2 regions of the Marinilactibacillus sp. Marseille-P9653 genome follow, and region 2 is predicted to be linked to the other one. Evidence: riboswitches for the same ligand, from Rfam matches in the RefSeq annotation. Region 2 holds a riboswitch; the other holds the start of a gene.
What was found. A riboswitch is a leader RNA that binds a small molecule or an ion and turns the genes downstream of it on or off. The one in region 2 is predicted to bind lysine.
Positions count from the first base shown of each region.

Region 1: linked by a shared signal. The riboswitch ahead of LG377_RS07410 (aspartate kinase) and the one ahead of LG377_RS05295 (Na+/H+ antiporter NhaC family protein) in region 2 are both predicted to bind lysine.

Region 1 covers NZ_CAKAKH010000001.1:1,507,338-1,514,904, reverse strand. Annotated here, with positions in the region: gene dapB (4-hydroxy-tetrahydrodipicolinate reductase) at 1-290, opposite strand, end outside; gene dapA (4-hydroxy-tetrahydrodipicolinate synthase) at 291-1,175, opposite strand; gene LG377_RS07415 (aspartate-semialdehyde dehydrogenase) at 1,191-2,165, opposite strand; gene LG377_RS07410 (aspartate kinase) at 2,197-3,399, opposite strand; lysine riboswitch at 3,496-3,707, opposite strand; gene LG377_RS07405 (aldo/keto reductase) at 3,889-4,746, shown strand; gene LG377_RS07400 (alpha/beta hydrolase) at 4,834-5,454, shown strand; gene LG377_RS07395 (hypothetical protein) at 5,616-6,764, shown strand; gene LG377_RS07390 (hypothetical protein) at 6,761-7,567, shown strand, end outside.
Region 2 covers NZ_CAKAKH010000001.1:1,053,389-1,060,955, forward strand. Annotated here, with positions in the region: gene gcvT (glycine cleavage system aminomethyltransferase GcvT) at 1-546, shown strand, start outside; gene gcvH (glycine cleavage system protein GcvH) at 550-936, shown strand; gene gcvPA (aminomethyl-transferring glycine dehydrogenase subunit GcvPA) at 1,052-2,407, shown strand; gene gcvPB (aminomethyl-transferring glycine dehydrogenase subunit GcvPB) at 2,408-3,868, shown strand; gene LG377_RS05285 (SDR family oxidoreductase) at 3,925-4,710, shown strand; partial or broken gene LG377_RS12450 (reverse transcriptase domain-containing protein) at 5,251-5,454, shown strand; gene LG377_RS05290 (group II intron maturase-specific domain-containing protein) at 5,482-5,922, shown strand; lysine riboswitch at 6,057-6,230, shown strand; gene LG377_RS05295 (Na+/H+ antiporter NhaC family protein) at 6,360-7,567, shown strand, end outside.

The DNA.
Region 1 (7,567 bases), 450 kb from region 2:
GTTTGGGCTTTTTCTTGCATCAACTCAGCCAGACGATCTTTTTCTCCGGTTGTTGCAATGACAAGTGGCGCAGTAATAGAGGATTCTAGTAAAGCGGTTGTGAGTACTGGATGAGAAAAATCAATGACGACATCGACTTTAGGCAAAGCATCATCAAAGGTTGAGAACACTGGATACTGATCCGCTTTTTCATCCGGTGTAACCACTCCAGCAATCTTGTGTCCTTGTTCTTCTGCGAGTACTGCGACACGCTTGTTCATTGCGCCGTATCCAACTAATAATATATCCATCTATACACTTTCTCCTTTTAAATGACGGAAGACTTCGATGATAGAAGCCTGATCCATTTCTTCAAGTGGGACAAGAGGGAGTCTGACTTCGTACTGACCAAACCCTAGAAAACTTGTTAACACTTTGATTGGAATTGGATTGACATCAATACTGAGCACTTCGACAACTGGATGCAGTTCTCTATAAATCAGATTTGCTTTAGCGATATCGATCTTAACCGTTTCAAACATCAGTTGATATTCGCTGGGTAGTACGTTGGCAGCGACAGAGATCAGGCCATGTCCACCTTGAGCAAAGAAAGGTAAAGCTAGATCGTCATTTCCACCATAAAAGGCAAAAGAGTCATTCACCACAGCTTGGAGACGACTTAAGTGAGTCAGATCTCCTGTTGCATCTTTAAGACCGACGATATTTGGATGCTCAGCGAGTATTTGCAAAGTTTCAGGTTCAATGGTCATCCCTGTTCTTGCGGGAACATCATACAAGATGATCGGAATGTTTACAGCATCAGCGATCGTTGTAAAATGTGCCACTAATCCTCGTTGGCTTGTTTTATTGTAGTAAGGGGTAATAACCAGTAATCCATCGACACCGAGTTCTTCCGCTTTTTTGGAAGCCTCGATACTTGCTTTCGTATTGTTTGAGCCAGTTCCCGCAATAACGGGGATCTGTCCATCAGAAACCTCAAGCGCAACGTTCAGCAAGTTCATTTTTTCTTCGGTTGAAAGCGTCGATCCTTCACCGGTAGTCCCATTTACAATTAGACTTTGAATCTGATTGTCTTTCAAAAACGTTAAGTGATTTCGGAACTGTTCATAATCAACGGCGTCTTCCGTAAAGGGTGTAGTAACGGCAGCGCCAATTCCTGTAAATAGGTGAGACATAATGTGTTTCTCCTCTCAGTTCGTTAATTGTTGAAGAATCTGTACGGCATTGAGTGCAGCACCTTTTAAAATATTATCGCTGACTGTCCAGACATGATAGGTGTTTTTAAGGCTGTCGTCTTTTCGAATCCGTCCAACAAAAATGCCTTCTTTACCACCTGCTTGAATGGGCATCGGATATTGGTCATTTTTAGGATCATCCACTAACGTAACGTAGGGACTTTCTTCAAATAACTGTTGGATGTTTTGAACCGTTGTTTCTTTTGTCAGTGTAACATTCATGGCAACGGAATGCGCGCTCGTAACGGGTACGCGTACACAAGTAGCCGTAACAGGTAATGTTGGCAGACTGAGTATTTTCCTTGTTTCTTCAATCATTTTCACTTCTTCTTTTGTGTAGCCGTCTTCTTGGAAAACATCAATATGCGGAATCACATTATTATAAATAGGGTACGGATAGTTCAATGGTTCTTTCCCTTGTTCACCACGTTTCAAGTCTTCGATGCCTTTCCATCCGGATCCGGACACAGATTGATAGGTCGTATAAGCGACTCGTTCAATACCGAAGGCATCTAGTAGGAGTTTTAGTGGTCCTACAGACTGTATGGTTGAACAGTTTGGATTGGCGATGATCTTTCTATCCAGTACGGGAGGGTTTACTTCCGGAACCACTAAAGAAATTTCTGGATCCATTCTCCAAGCACTTGAATTATCTATGACGACTGCACCGTGTTGTTCAAAAAGAGGAGAGAAGGTTAAACTTGTTTCTCCACCAGCAGACATCAAGACATAATCAAAAGGACCAGTTGTTTTTTCTGGTGTTAATTCTTCTACAACCAGTTCTTCGTCTTTGAAGATTACTTTAGTTCCTGCTGAACGGGCAGAAGAGAATAGAGTCAATTCTTCAATAGGAATATTTTTTTCTTCTAGTAAGCGAAGCATCGTACTACCAACTAATCCAGTAGCGCCGACTACGGCAATTTTACACATAAGAACGTCCTTTCTTGTTTTAAGAGATGGATTATAGATCGAATTTTTCGCAAAGCAATTTCGTTGCTTTTTCACCATTGCTTTCATCAATCACACAGGAAACACTGATTTCAGAAGTCGTTACTTGGTAATAAGTGATGTCTGATTCAATCAAAGTTCTAAAAATCTGAGAAGCGACACCAGACATATCTCTCATTCCTGCACCAATAACAGAGATCTTGGCATAATGATCAACGATGCTGACGGTCAAATCATGATAATGACCTTTCAACTGATCAAAAACTTGCACGAGCTGACGTTCATCGGAATCTTTAGCTGTGAAGGATAACTGCATGACGTCTTGATTTCTGATTTGAGAAATCATATCAATATTGATTTCTTCTTTTTCTAGTTCAACAAAAATATCATTTAATAGTTGAGCACCGTTTGAGGGATCCGTTAAGGTTACATGAGCCATATTCTTATCTAACGCAACGCCAGTGACGGCTTTGTGTTCAAGTATTTGTTCATTCGGCACGATCCAAGTTCCTTTCTCTTTAGAGAGTGTTTTAGCAAGATAAAGCTTTATTCCGTTATTGTTCGCCAGTTCCACGCTTCTCGTTTCTAGTACACCTGCACCAAGAGCAGACATTTCCATCATCTCTTCATAGGAGATTTTATCCCAACGTTTTGCATTTGGGAAAATTCTGGGATCCGTACTATAGACACCTGTAACATCTGTATAGATTTCACAAGTTGTTTTCAAAGCCGCAGCCAATGCAACGGCTGTCGTGTCTGAACCACCACGTCCCAGTGTTGTGAGTTCGCCTTCTTTATTGAAGCCTTGAAAGCCAGCAACAATAACGACCTGATTCGTTTCAAACAATTGATCGAACAAATCCGTTTTGATTGAAGAGATTTTACTTTTTAAATGATGCCCAATAGTTTCGATGCCCGCTTGGTAACCCGTTAATGGTTTAGCTTTAACATCCAAATCATTCAGAGTGATCGAAAGATAAGAAATAGTTTGCTGTTCACCGGTCGTCAGCAGCATAGCCAAATCCTGATCATTTGGTTTAGAAGTAATTTGTCCGACATTTTTCAGTAATTCATCGGTTGTTTTGCCCATAGCGGACACAACGACAACCAATTGCTCTCCTTGGTCAGTCCGTTCTTTGAGATATAAGGCGATTTCTTTTATTTTTGACAGATCGGAAACACTTGATCCACCAAATTTTAATACGCTTCTTTTCATGGCTATCCTTTCCAAACTTAGTGAGACTGCCTTTGGTACTCTAGAGTATACAAAAAGGACAAGTCGAAGTACCGACTTGTCCTAAAGAATCTATATACAAGCGGAAGCACTCCGTAAAGTAGATTACCTATTCAATTATTAGGTGTCTACTTATATTCATACGGCAGTCTGCATATTCTTCATATGCAGCCCAACAGTTAACCTTACTGTAAAGATCAACCATTTCGGCAGATTTCCCTTTCGTTATCAAGAACTTACAGGTTCTATTGTTGATAACTACTTTTGATTTCTGCGCCTCATCCAGTCATTCAGTTTTAATTTGTTATTTGCATATAACCTTATCAAAAATGCAAAAGAATGTAAATAGAAATCTTTTTGAGAGGTAAAAGAATGTGAAACAAAGGTCTTGATGAATCTATAGTGTTTTTTGATTAATAAAAAGAGGGAGTATTGATATACTGGTAGAGAATTCATAAGGAGGGTCCAAAGATGAAACAACAGATTCAATTTCCAGATGAACAGACAGTACTGAATTTAGGCCAAGGAACTTGGCGCTTAGGCGAGGATAGCAGTAAGCATGATCAAGAAATAACGGCGCTTCGCTCGGGAATAGACAGCGGCTTAACATTGATTGATACTGCAGAAATGTACGGAGAAGGACAATCAGAAAAACTTGTAGGAGAAGCCATCGCTAACTACAATCGAGAAGATTTATTTCTGGTCTCAAAGGTATGTCCTCATCATGCAGGAAAATCAGACATATTTGATGCTTGTGACCAAACCCTTGAACGTTTAGGTGTAGAGACACTCGACTTGTATTTACTCCATTGGAGAGGCCGTGTGCCACTACAAGAAACGGTCGACTGTTTTGAAGATCTGAAACGTCAAGGTAAGATCAAAAATTGGGGCGTCTCTAACTTTGATTTGGAAGATATGCAAGAGTTACTCGCAATAGAAGGCGGCGAAAATTGCCAAACAAACCAGGTCCTTTACCATTTAGCTTCTAGAGGAACGGAAGTTGTCTTACAGGATTATCTAAAAGAAAAAGGCATTCCCATGATGGCCTATTGCCCAGTCATTGGTCAAGAACCGAATTTGAAAGAGCGTGTCTATAATGATGCAACGGTTAAAAATATCGCTGATGCTCATGATATTTCCATCATTCAATTACTACTCGCATTCGTGATGCAACAAGATAATGTTATTGCGATTCCAAAAGCCAGCAGTAAGGAACATGTCCAGTTGAACGCTGACGTTTTGGACGTTACTTTATCTGAAGAAGAGATAAACCAGTTAGATGCCGCTTTCCCTGTGCCGGATCATAGAGTCCCATTAAGTATTCAATAATTGGGGAAGAAGGATAGCATATTAAGGAAATGATTTCTTGGAGTTTGAAATGAAATATGATTCGTATACAATGCCCAAACGGCAAGAATGAAAACAATCCAAGCGCAGATGGACAATATCGGTGCAAAAATCAGTAAAGAAGATCATGTTGATGCTAAGATGGCTGTTCGTTATCTAGCGGATCATGCAAAAGAACTGGAAATTGATTTGGACCGTATCTTGCTGTGCGGCGATTCTAGTGGTGGCCATACGGCTCTAATGGCTTGGTCAACTTGGAACAAGCCATTACTGGATGCATCAGAAGACCCACTTCCGGAAATTAAAGGATGTATTGATCTCTACGGAGTATATGATTTGCTTACGATTCCGGACAAAGAATCAGCGGTTGATCATAGAAACCCAACGAGCCCAGACAGTCTCCTCACAGGCGGTTTCTTACCAGAAAATTACCCGGAAAAAGCAGAGAAAGCATCCGTTCCTTACTACCTTAAACAAGCCGATGCATTGGGTCCATTACTCATTATCCATGGTAACAAAGACAGATTAGTTCCATTTGAACAAAGCGTAGAGCTCTTTGAACTCTGCAAGGAAAAGCAGACTCAAGCAGATTTTTACTGCGTAGATGGAGCTGATCACGGAGGCCCAACTTTTTTCACGGATGAAGTCATTCAAATCATGTTAGACTTTATGGATAAGTATTTGAAATAAAATGAGACAATGTTTTATGCAAAGTAGTAATCCCGCCTTGGAACTACTACTTTTTTCATTTATGAAAAATTAAAATAATGTTAATATATCTATTTTATTTGTAATGTTTTTTTAATATAATAGAACTTATAAATTAGTTAGTGAATAATAGGAGGGGTTCAATGAAAGAATACTTAAGATTTGAAACCGAACTGTTTATGAGAGACCGAAAAAATGGCTTCTTGTTCTTAGGGGTGGCACTATTTTTAATCGGTCTACTGTTTTACATACCGTACCAACAGGTGAATGACATTTATAATAAGACACAAAACGAACTACATACCGTCAGAAACACTATTACTAGTTTTCCCGTACATATTGTAGAAGAAGCTCCTGATCGTTTTCCGGTTTACAGTGATGTTTTAAAAGAATCTCAGCTGATTGGAAATCAGGAAGTCGCTTTAACATTTTATGATGACCTGGAGCAATATACGTCTGTCGGTATAGAACTTGCAGAAACGAGAATCCAGGCACATGAAAAAGGCTATGAATCCTTTAATCAGAATTTCTATGTGCCGTTAGAACACTCGCTAAGAGAAGCTGTTTACTATCAAGCTTTAGAGGATCAGAACCAAACGATCGAAAGAGATGCACAAAGTAGTTCCACGTATTTAGTGCTCGCAATCACGGCATTCAGCAGCGTGTTTTTTATCTTTTTACTTTTATTGACAAGTGATATTTTAACAAAAGACAATGCACATCATACCATCATTCAAGCCTATCCTATTAATGAAAGTCAAAGACTGCTTGGAAAACTATTGGTTTATCTATTCACCACGATGCTTGTATTAACCGGTTTATTCGGTTTAGCTTATATTGGTTCACTGCTACTGTTCGATGCAGGATCAATGCAATATCCGAGAGTCATCTATACACTATCAGGATATGAAGCAGTATCTACCGGTCAATTCATTCTGAAAAGCTTATTGATTTCTGCAGGCTTTGTTATCCATACCATTTTATTAGCGGCTGTTTTGAATAGTTTTTTGAAGAATCGTTACTTGACGTTGTTCTTTGGTAGTAGTTTTCTGCTGATTAGTTTCTTGTTTTCTGGAGAATGGGGCAACCTGGCTTATACGCCAATTAGTTATTTGAATCCAATAGCCGTTTTGACAGGGATAGCCAGAGAGCATTTTGGTCAGAGTGGGATTGTCTATTCTAGGGCAATACTTATTTACTCTCTATGGAGTCTAATCTATCTGATTATACTATCCATTTATTTTTCTAAAAAACATCGACTATCAACAAGTCATAAGGAGGGAGGAGAATGAGGGCCTTTTATTTCTTTGAATTAAACAGCATCATTCGCAATAAAAAGAATCTTGCGGCAATCATTCTTTTGCTGATTACGACACTGTATTATGTATTTGTTATTGAACCGAATTATCAACCGGATGAAAGAGTAGATGCAGTAAACGTACAACAAGACTATGATGAAATGAGTCATTGGTTAGAAAACTACAGAGGAGAAGGCACCAGTTCTGGAGCGGCGTTTGCTTTAAGTTATTTTCCACCACTTGTTGAACTTAATGAAACACGTTTAGATGCATTAGAGCAAAAAGACTTTGCTGCCTATACAAGAGCGACGGCTGAATGGTATCGATATGAGGACCAGTGGATCTTTTCAAGCCCAGAGTTTCTTTCTTATAATACGGCTTATTACGGAATTGGCCAGCAGTACCCATTACAAGAAGGTCGCTATTGGTATTTAAGCACCGCTACGCGCTATAGTGCTTATGTAGATAAAGGGACAAGGATAACACCAGCTGTTCTTGAGGAGCGCACAGCTCTTCAGACAGGCATTCGAGCATGGAATTCAAGTATTGTCCCCATCGCACTGATCAGTCTAGTGGTGATTTTCTCTATTGATATCGTAACAAAGGATCGTAACCACCTCTCATTAGTCAGTAGTTTTCCACTGTCATTTGAGCAAAAACTCTGGGTTAAAACAGCTGTTGTAATAACCACTTTCAGTATCGTTAGTTTTTCTATCTTTCTGCTTGGGTTGAGTATAGTTGCTCTAAAAGAAGGCTTTGGAAGTTTTTCAATCCCCGTAATCGTATTTAATGGTCCG
Region 2 (7,567 bases):
GAAGACGGCTTTGAATTATACGTGCAAAAAAATGATACACAAGAACTATGGAAGAAATTACTCAGAGCTGGATTTATTCATGGATTAAAAGAATGTGGATTAGGCGCTAGAGATACCTTGAGACTAGAGGCTGGAATGGCTTTATATGGACAAGAGCTTTCTGAAGAGATTTCTCCTTTAGAAGGAGGCGTCGGTTTTGCAGTCAAATTAGAGAAAGTGACTGCTTTTATCGGACAGACGGCTTTAAAAGAACAAAAGGAAAAAGGACTTAAACGGATTTCTCGTGGATTTGAATTGCTGGATAAAGGAATCGCTAGACATGGCTATCCCGTATTGAATGGTGATCAAGAGGAAATTGGTGTCGTGACTTCTGGAACACAATCTCCTTCCTTAGGCAAAAGTTTAGGAATGATGTTGATCAATAAAGCAGAAGCTCAGCTTGGGGAAACGGTCTGGATTCAAGTTAGAAAAAAACAGATCCCTGCGAAATTGACAAAAAAAGACTGGTTAAAAGAACTTCAAAATTCAAACAAAGGTGGACAATAAAAAATGGCAGCTAAAGAAGGACTATATTTCACAAAAGAGCACGAATGGATTGAAGTTGTTGGAGAAGATTACGTTAGAATTGGCATTTCGGATTACGCTGTAGAGCAATTGGGTGATGTTGTTTTTGTAGAATTACCTGTACTCAACGATCAAATGGAAAGTGAAGCAGCTTTCTCGACAGTAGAATCAGTTAAATCTTCTTCAGAAATCTATGCACCCGTTCAAGGCACTATTACAAAGGTTAACGACAAACTAGAAGATGAACCTGAAAAATTAAATGATTCTCCTTACGGTGAAGGTTGGATTGTTGAAGTTCAAGTATCTGATAAATTGAATACAAGTGACTGGATGGATGCTAAAACTTACGACCAGTACGTTAGCGAACTGTAAAAGAATTTATTTGAATAGCAGAGAAACCACAGAGGAGATTTCTCATTGAAAGATGAGGAGGCTTCTCTTTTCTGTTTATTCTAGCTTAAATGTTATCTATAAGGAGTGAGCCATCATGACAACGCAACATAGATATTTACCGACAACTCAAAAAGATCAAGAAGATATGTTAGCTGTAATAGGTGTGGAGAGTATCAACGACTTGTTTTCAGACATTCCCATGTCCACTCGAGCAACAAAAGAAAAGGCGATTGATCTTCCAGAACCCTTAAGTGAATATGAATTAACGAAACATATGAAAGCATTAGCGCAACAAAATAAAACGGCTACTGATTATCCTTTCTTTTTAGGTGCAGGTACTTATGATCATTTTATTCCAAGCGTCGTCAATCACGTTACATTGAAATCAGAATTTATGACGGCTTATACACCTTATCAACCAGAAGCCAGTCAAGGAGAGTTACAGGCTCTTTTTGAATTCCAAACGATGATTTGTGAACTAACTGGGATGGACGTTTCTAATTCCAGTCTTTATGATGGCTTCACATCTTTAGGAGAAGCTTGCAATTTGGCAACAGCGGTTACGAAAAAGCAGAAGGTTCTCTTATCCGGTGCCATCCACCCTCAAGCCAAAGAAGTGGTGCATACGTATGCATATGGAATGGAATACAAAGTAGAAGAGCTGGAACTGAAAAAAGACATCACAGATCTTCAAAAATTGAAAGCTTCATTAACAGAAGATACAGCAGCAGTCGTTGTACAATATCCAAACTTTTTCGGATCAATTGAAGATCTTTTAGAAATCAAGGAAATACTGAAAGAAACGAAAGTGTTACTGATCGTTATGGCTAATCCACTAGCGCTAGCGAAACTGGAAGCTCCTGGTAAATTAGGTGCGGATATTGTTGTAGGAGATATGCAACCGCTTGGTCTTTCGATGTCTTATGGCGGACCTCATTGTGGTTATTTCACTGTGAAGAGTCAGTATATGAGAAAAGTTCCAAGCCGAATCGTTGGAGAAACGGTTGATATCGAAGGCAAACGAGGCTTTGTAATGACGCTTCAGACAAGAGAACAGCATATTAGAAGAGAGAAAGCGACATCGAATATGAGCTCCAACCAAGCTTTGAACGCTTTAGCAAGCTCAGTATTTATGTCCGCAATGGGTAAAGCAGGTATTCAGGAAATGGCACAACAAAATATCGACAAAGCTTATTATCTTGCGCAACAGTTAAAGGAGTCGGGCCTAACAATTTTAAATGACGCTCCTTTCTTTAATGAATTTGCAGTTGAACTGTCTAAACCGATCGCGGAAATCAACAAAAGGTTACTAGAAAAAGGCTTCATTGGTGGATATGACGTATCAGAAAGTTTAGACAATGATCAAGCTATGTTACTTTGTGCAACTGAAAAAAGAACACGCAAAGAAATTGATGCATTTGTAGAAGCATTAGTGGAGGTGAATGGTTAAATGATAGAAGCACAGACAAAACTGATTTTCGAACAGTCAAAACCAGGACGTAGAGCTTACAGTTTACCGGAAAATGATGTAGAATCTTTTGACTTATCCGAACAGTTACCAGAGCATTTAACTAGAAAAGAGGCAGCTGAACTACCAGAAGTCTCTGAACTACAATTAATGCGTCACTACACTGCATTGGCAAATAAAAACTTTGGAATCGAAACGGGCTTCTATCCACTCGGTTCTTGTACAATGAAATATAATCCAAAAATCAATGAAGATGTAGCCCGTTATGAAGGGTTTACGGCTATTCATCCTTTACAAGATCCTGCTACAACTCAAGGGGCTCTTCAGTTAATGTACGAATTGCAAGAAGATTTAAAGCAAGTCACAGGCATGGATGAAATCTGTCTTCAACCAGCAGCTGGAGCTCAAGGGGAATGGGCAGGCTTATTGGTTTTTAAAGCCTATCACCAGTCCAAAGGTGAAGGTGATCAAAGAAGAAAGATTCTCGTTCCAGATTCAGCACATGGTACAAATCCGGCAAGTGCAGCAGTAGCCGGCTATGATGTAGTGGAAATCAAGTCCAGTGAAAAAGGGACAGTAGGTGTTGAAGCGCTTAAGTCTGCACTAGGACCGGATACAGCTGGATTAATGCTAACAAACCCTAATACACTAGGATTATTTGAAGTGGACATTGTCGAAATCGCAAAAATCGTGCATGAGGCGGGAGGCCTGCTTTATTACGATGGGGCTAACGCAAATGCGATACTTGGGAAATCGACTCCTGGAGAAATGGGCTTTGATGTGGTTCACTTGAATTTGCATAAATCCTTCAGTACACCTCATGGTGGCGGTGGACCAGGATCAGGACCAATCGGTGTTAAAGCGGCTCTTTCACCATTTTTACCAAATCCTAGAATTGAAAAAGAAGCGAATCAATATATTTTAAACACAAATTATCCAGATTCTATCGGTCGAGTAAAAGGCTACTTCGGTAACTTTGGTGTTAACGTGAGAGCGTATGCTTATATCCGTTCTATGGGCGCACAGGGTCTTCAGAAAGTATCAGAAGATGCCGTGCTTCATGCGAACTATTTGAAAGCTAGACTTGCAGATCATTACGACACACCGTTCAAGCAGCACTGCAAGCATGAATTTGTTTTAAGTGGCTTGCGTCAGAAAAAACAAGGTGTTAGAACATTAGATATTGCCAAAAGATTATTGGATTATGGTTTTTATGCCCCCACTGTTTATTTCCCGCTGATTGTTGAAGAGTGCATTATGATTGAACCAACGGATACAGAAGCGAAAGAGACGTTGGATGAATTTGCAGATGCGATGATTGCCATTGCAAAAGAAGTTGAAGAACAACCAGAATTACTTCATGAAGCACCCACTACAAAAGCTGTCAGAAGATTAGACGAAGTGCTTGCTGCTAGAAAACCAAAAGTCGTTTACCAGAAATAAACTTTCGTCTATACTGAAGGGAGTAAATAAAAATGGTAATGGAGGAGATTAGGCAAATGGATATGAAGCTTACTGGGAAAACAGCACTTGTTCTGGCTTCTAGTTCAGGACTTGGAAAAGCGATTGCGACAGAATTAGTCAAAGAAGGGGCTAATGTCATGTTGACAAGTAGAAGTGCGGATAAACTAGAAGAAGCGAAAAAAGATATTCTCAAAACAGCTACAGGTAAAGTAGATTACACAGTAGCGGATATTACGGATGCAGAAAGCATCAAGAATCTAGTTGAATCTACACGTAATACGTTTGGACCGATTTCTATCCTTGTCAATAATGCCGGTGGCCCACCAAGTGGAACATTTGAAGACTTCGATGACGCAGACTGGCAGAAAGCATTCGACCTCACACTGTTCAGTTTTATCCGAACCATCAGAGCAGTACTACCAGATCTGAAAGAAACAGGCGGCCATATTCTGAACAATGCTTCCTCATCCATCAAACAACCAATCGATGGGTTAACGTTATCGAACGTATTTAGAATGGGCATATCAGGATTATCTAAAAGTTTGTCTCAAGAATTAGCACCTCATCATATCCTGGTCAACACGATCGGTGCGGGTCGTATAGAAACAGAAAGACTTGTTCAGCTAGACGCTGCAAAAGCAGAAAAACAAGGGAAAACACAACAAGAAGTTACGGATCAAATCGAGCAGTCGATTCCTTTAGGACGTTATGGACAACCAGAGGAGTTTGCTAAGACAGCTGTATTTTTAGTCTCTGGTGCAAATACCTATCTAACTGGTCAAAACATTCTGATTGATGGCGGTATGGTCAAATCTTATTAACAAGTAGAGCTATGGAACGTCTAATCAGAGACGCTCCATAGCTTTTTTAGTGCGCCCGGCATGGGCGACAACTTGGTGGTGAAAGTCCACTACAGGCTTGGCAGTAGGAACTGTTAGCGAAAGACAAGGGTGTCCGCCGTGAGGCGGAATCTGAAGGAAGTCGGACGCAAATGCTCGCACTGACGAACAGAAACTTCATATCAAGGCTGAATCAGGACGGACGAGCTTGCTAAACAAAGTAAAGTCTAATACTGCACGAATCCTGTACAGTAAATGAAGCAGTGACATGAGCGGAAGGTTGTCGTTCTTACCCGGGGAGGTCTGTCTAGCGACCGTTCGGTCGTAGTAACAACGAATAGGCAGAAGTCAGCCGAGGTCATAGTAGGGAAAATGTACTGAAGGACCAAACAATATCAAATACAAAGTATAGATTGGAGGTTAGAAGGGACGTTTACTGCAGAAAACAACCGAATGGTTGGCAATCTACAGAGGGATAAGGTGGAACCGAAAGAGTATGTAGATGTGTAGAGTACCCTTCTCAGCAATGTTTACTTACATGAACTGGACAAAGAACTAGACCGTCGTGGTCATCGATTTGTTCGTTACGCGGATGACTTCGTCATCTATGTGAAATCTAAACGAGCAGGTGAACGTGTGATACAAAGTGTGACACAATTCATCGAGAAAGATTTGAAACTAATCGTTAACAAAGATAAGAGTAAAGTCGGGTCTCCTACTCGTTTAAAGTTCTTGAGCTGTCTGATAAGGAAAGTGAATGGAACCTGTCGTTTTATCCCTACAAAATCAGCCAAACAGAAATTTAAACGAACACTCAAACGACTAACGAGTCGTAAACGTTCCGGAACCTTTGAAGTTATTATAAAGGAAATCAATCAAGTGACTCGAGGGTGGATTGGCTATTTTGGTCTTGGATTTATCAAAATGTTCATAAAACGGATAGAACAATGGTTACAACATAGAATCAGACAGCTGATACTCAAAAGATGGAAGAAAAGCAAAACGAAAATAACGAAGTTATTCAGCTATGGATTGGATATGGATAGTGCTAGAAGAATCGGATTTTCCCGCAAGAAGTACTGGAGGCTATCCATGACGCCTGAAGTTCATCAGGCACTTACAACGAAAAGACTCCACCATTGGGGCTTAGTCTCTTTAAGCTCCTTGGTAGAGTCAGCTTACGCAAGGTATTGAACCGCCGTGTACGGAACCGTACGCACGGTGGTGTGAGAGGACGGTAAATCAATTAATGATTTACCTCCTACTCGATTAGAAAAGGACCTTGCAATCCAACCAGATTCCTTGTACACTAATAATCGTTGAAATTAAATAGAGATAGAGGCGCGAAGAAAATCAGTATGATTCAGTAGGGTGACTCCCATTGATCGAATCAGAAAGGGTTCTTTGCCGAAGTGGATAGAGATAGTCAATCTCTTTTTGCTGGAGTTCCGCTTAAAAAGCGGATCACTGTCACGATGTTTTCGTGGAGCACTATCAGGCTAATTGCGAATTGTAAAGCATTTAGGGTGATCGTGCCTTGAGTGCTATTTTTTTATGGAAAAATAAGGATAATCTGCACCTCTATGCAGTCTTTTTCAACAAAATAAAGCGAAAATGGAGACTGAAGACTAATGAAAAAGAAAGTAACATGGAGTTTGATACTCACAACCCTCTTTTTGTTTTTACCTCAAACGGTACATGCAGAAGAAGTGCAATCAAGTTTAGCCAATTCGATAGGCTGGATGACGTTGATTCCACCAGTGATTGCAATCATACTTGCGTTTGTAACTAAGAATGTTGTTTTGTCATTATTTGTAGGAATTTTTTCTGGAACAATTATTATGCAATTCTACAATGATACCAATATTTTAATGGCGATTTTTAACGGCTTTATGGATATTGTGGATTATATTCTGAATTCACTAGCAGATCCTTGGAATGCTGGGATTATTTTACAAGTTATGACGATTGGTGGACTAATCGCCTTGATCACCAGTATGGGTGGTGCACAGGCGGTAGCGGAGAGTCTGGCAAAGAAAGCCAAAGGCCCAATCAGCGCGCAGATGATCACATGGGCACTAGGGATTTTGATTTTCTTTGATGATTACGCAAATGCGCTGATTGTTGGACCAATCATGAGACCAGTATCTGATAAAATGAACATTTCAAGAGAAAGGCTCGCTTTTGTTATTGATGCTACTGCTGCTCCAATAGCTGGAATTGTACTTGTTTCGACTTGGATAGGGTATGAAGTTGGTCTGATCAATGATGCCTATCAGTCTATTGGTCAAGAAGTGAATGCATACGGCATATTTCTTCAAACGATTCCTTACCGTTTCTACAATATTTTAATGCTACTTTTCGTGTTCGTGACCTCTCTAACACTTAGAGAATTCGGTCCAATGAAAAAAGCACAAGAAAGAGCCAGAGACACGGGGTTACTTGTAGATGAAGCTTCTGAAATCGAAACAGGAGATGAAGAACAAGAAGTTTTAGATAAAGAAAAAGCGTCAATCTGGAATGCACTGATCCCAATTGGAAGTCTGATTGTTTTTAGTTTCCTAGGATTCTACTTGAATGGTCGTTCAGAAATTCTTAGTGGAGACAATAATATACTTGCGCAAACCATTACAAACTCTCCACTTTCTTTTGAAACGATCAGAGAAACATTCGGAGCTTCTGATGCGTCCATTGTACTGTTTCAGGCAGCCTTGATCTCAAGTATTATTGCTTTAGTTATGGGTGTTTCACAAGATTTATTCAATTTCAGTAAAGGGATTGAAATTTGGGTAAATGGGATGAAGACATTGATGATTACGGGCGTTGTTTTGTTACTTGC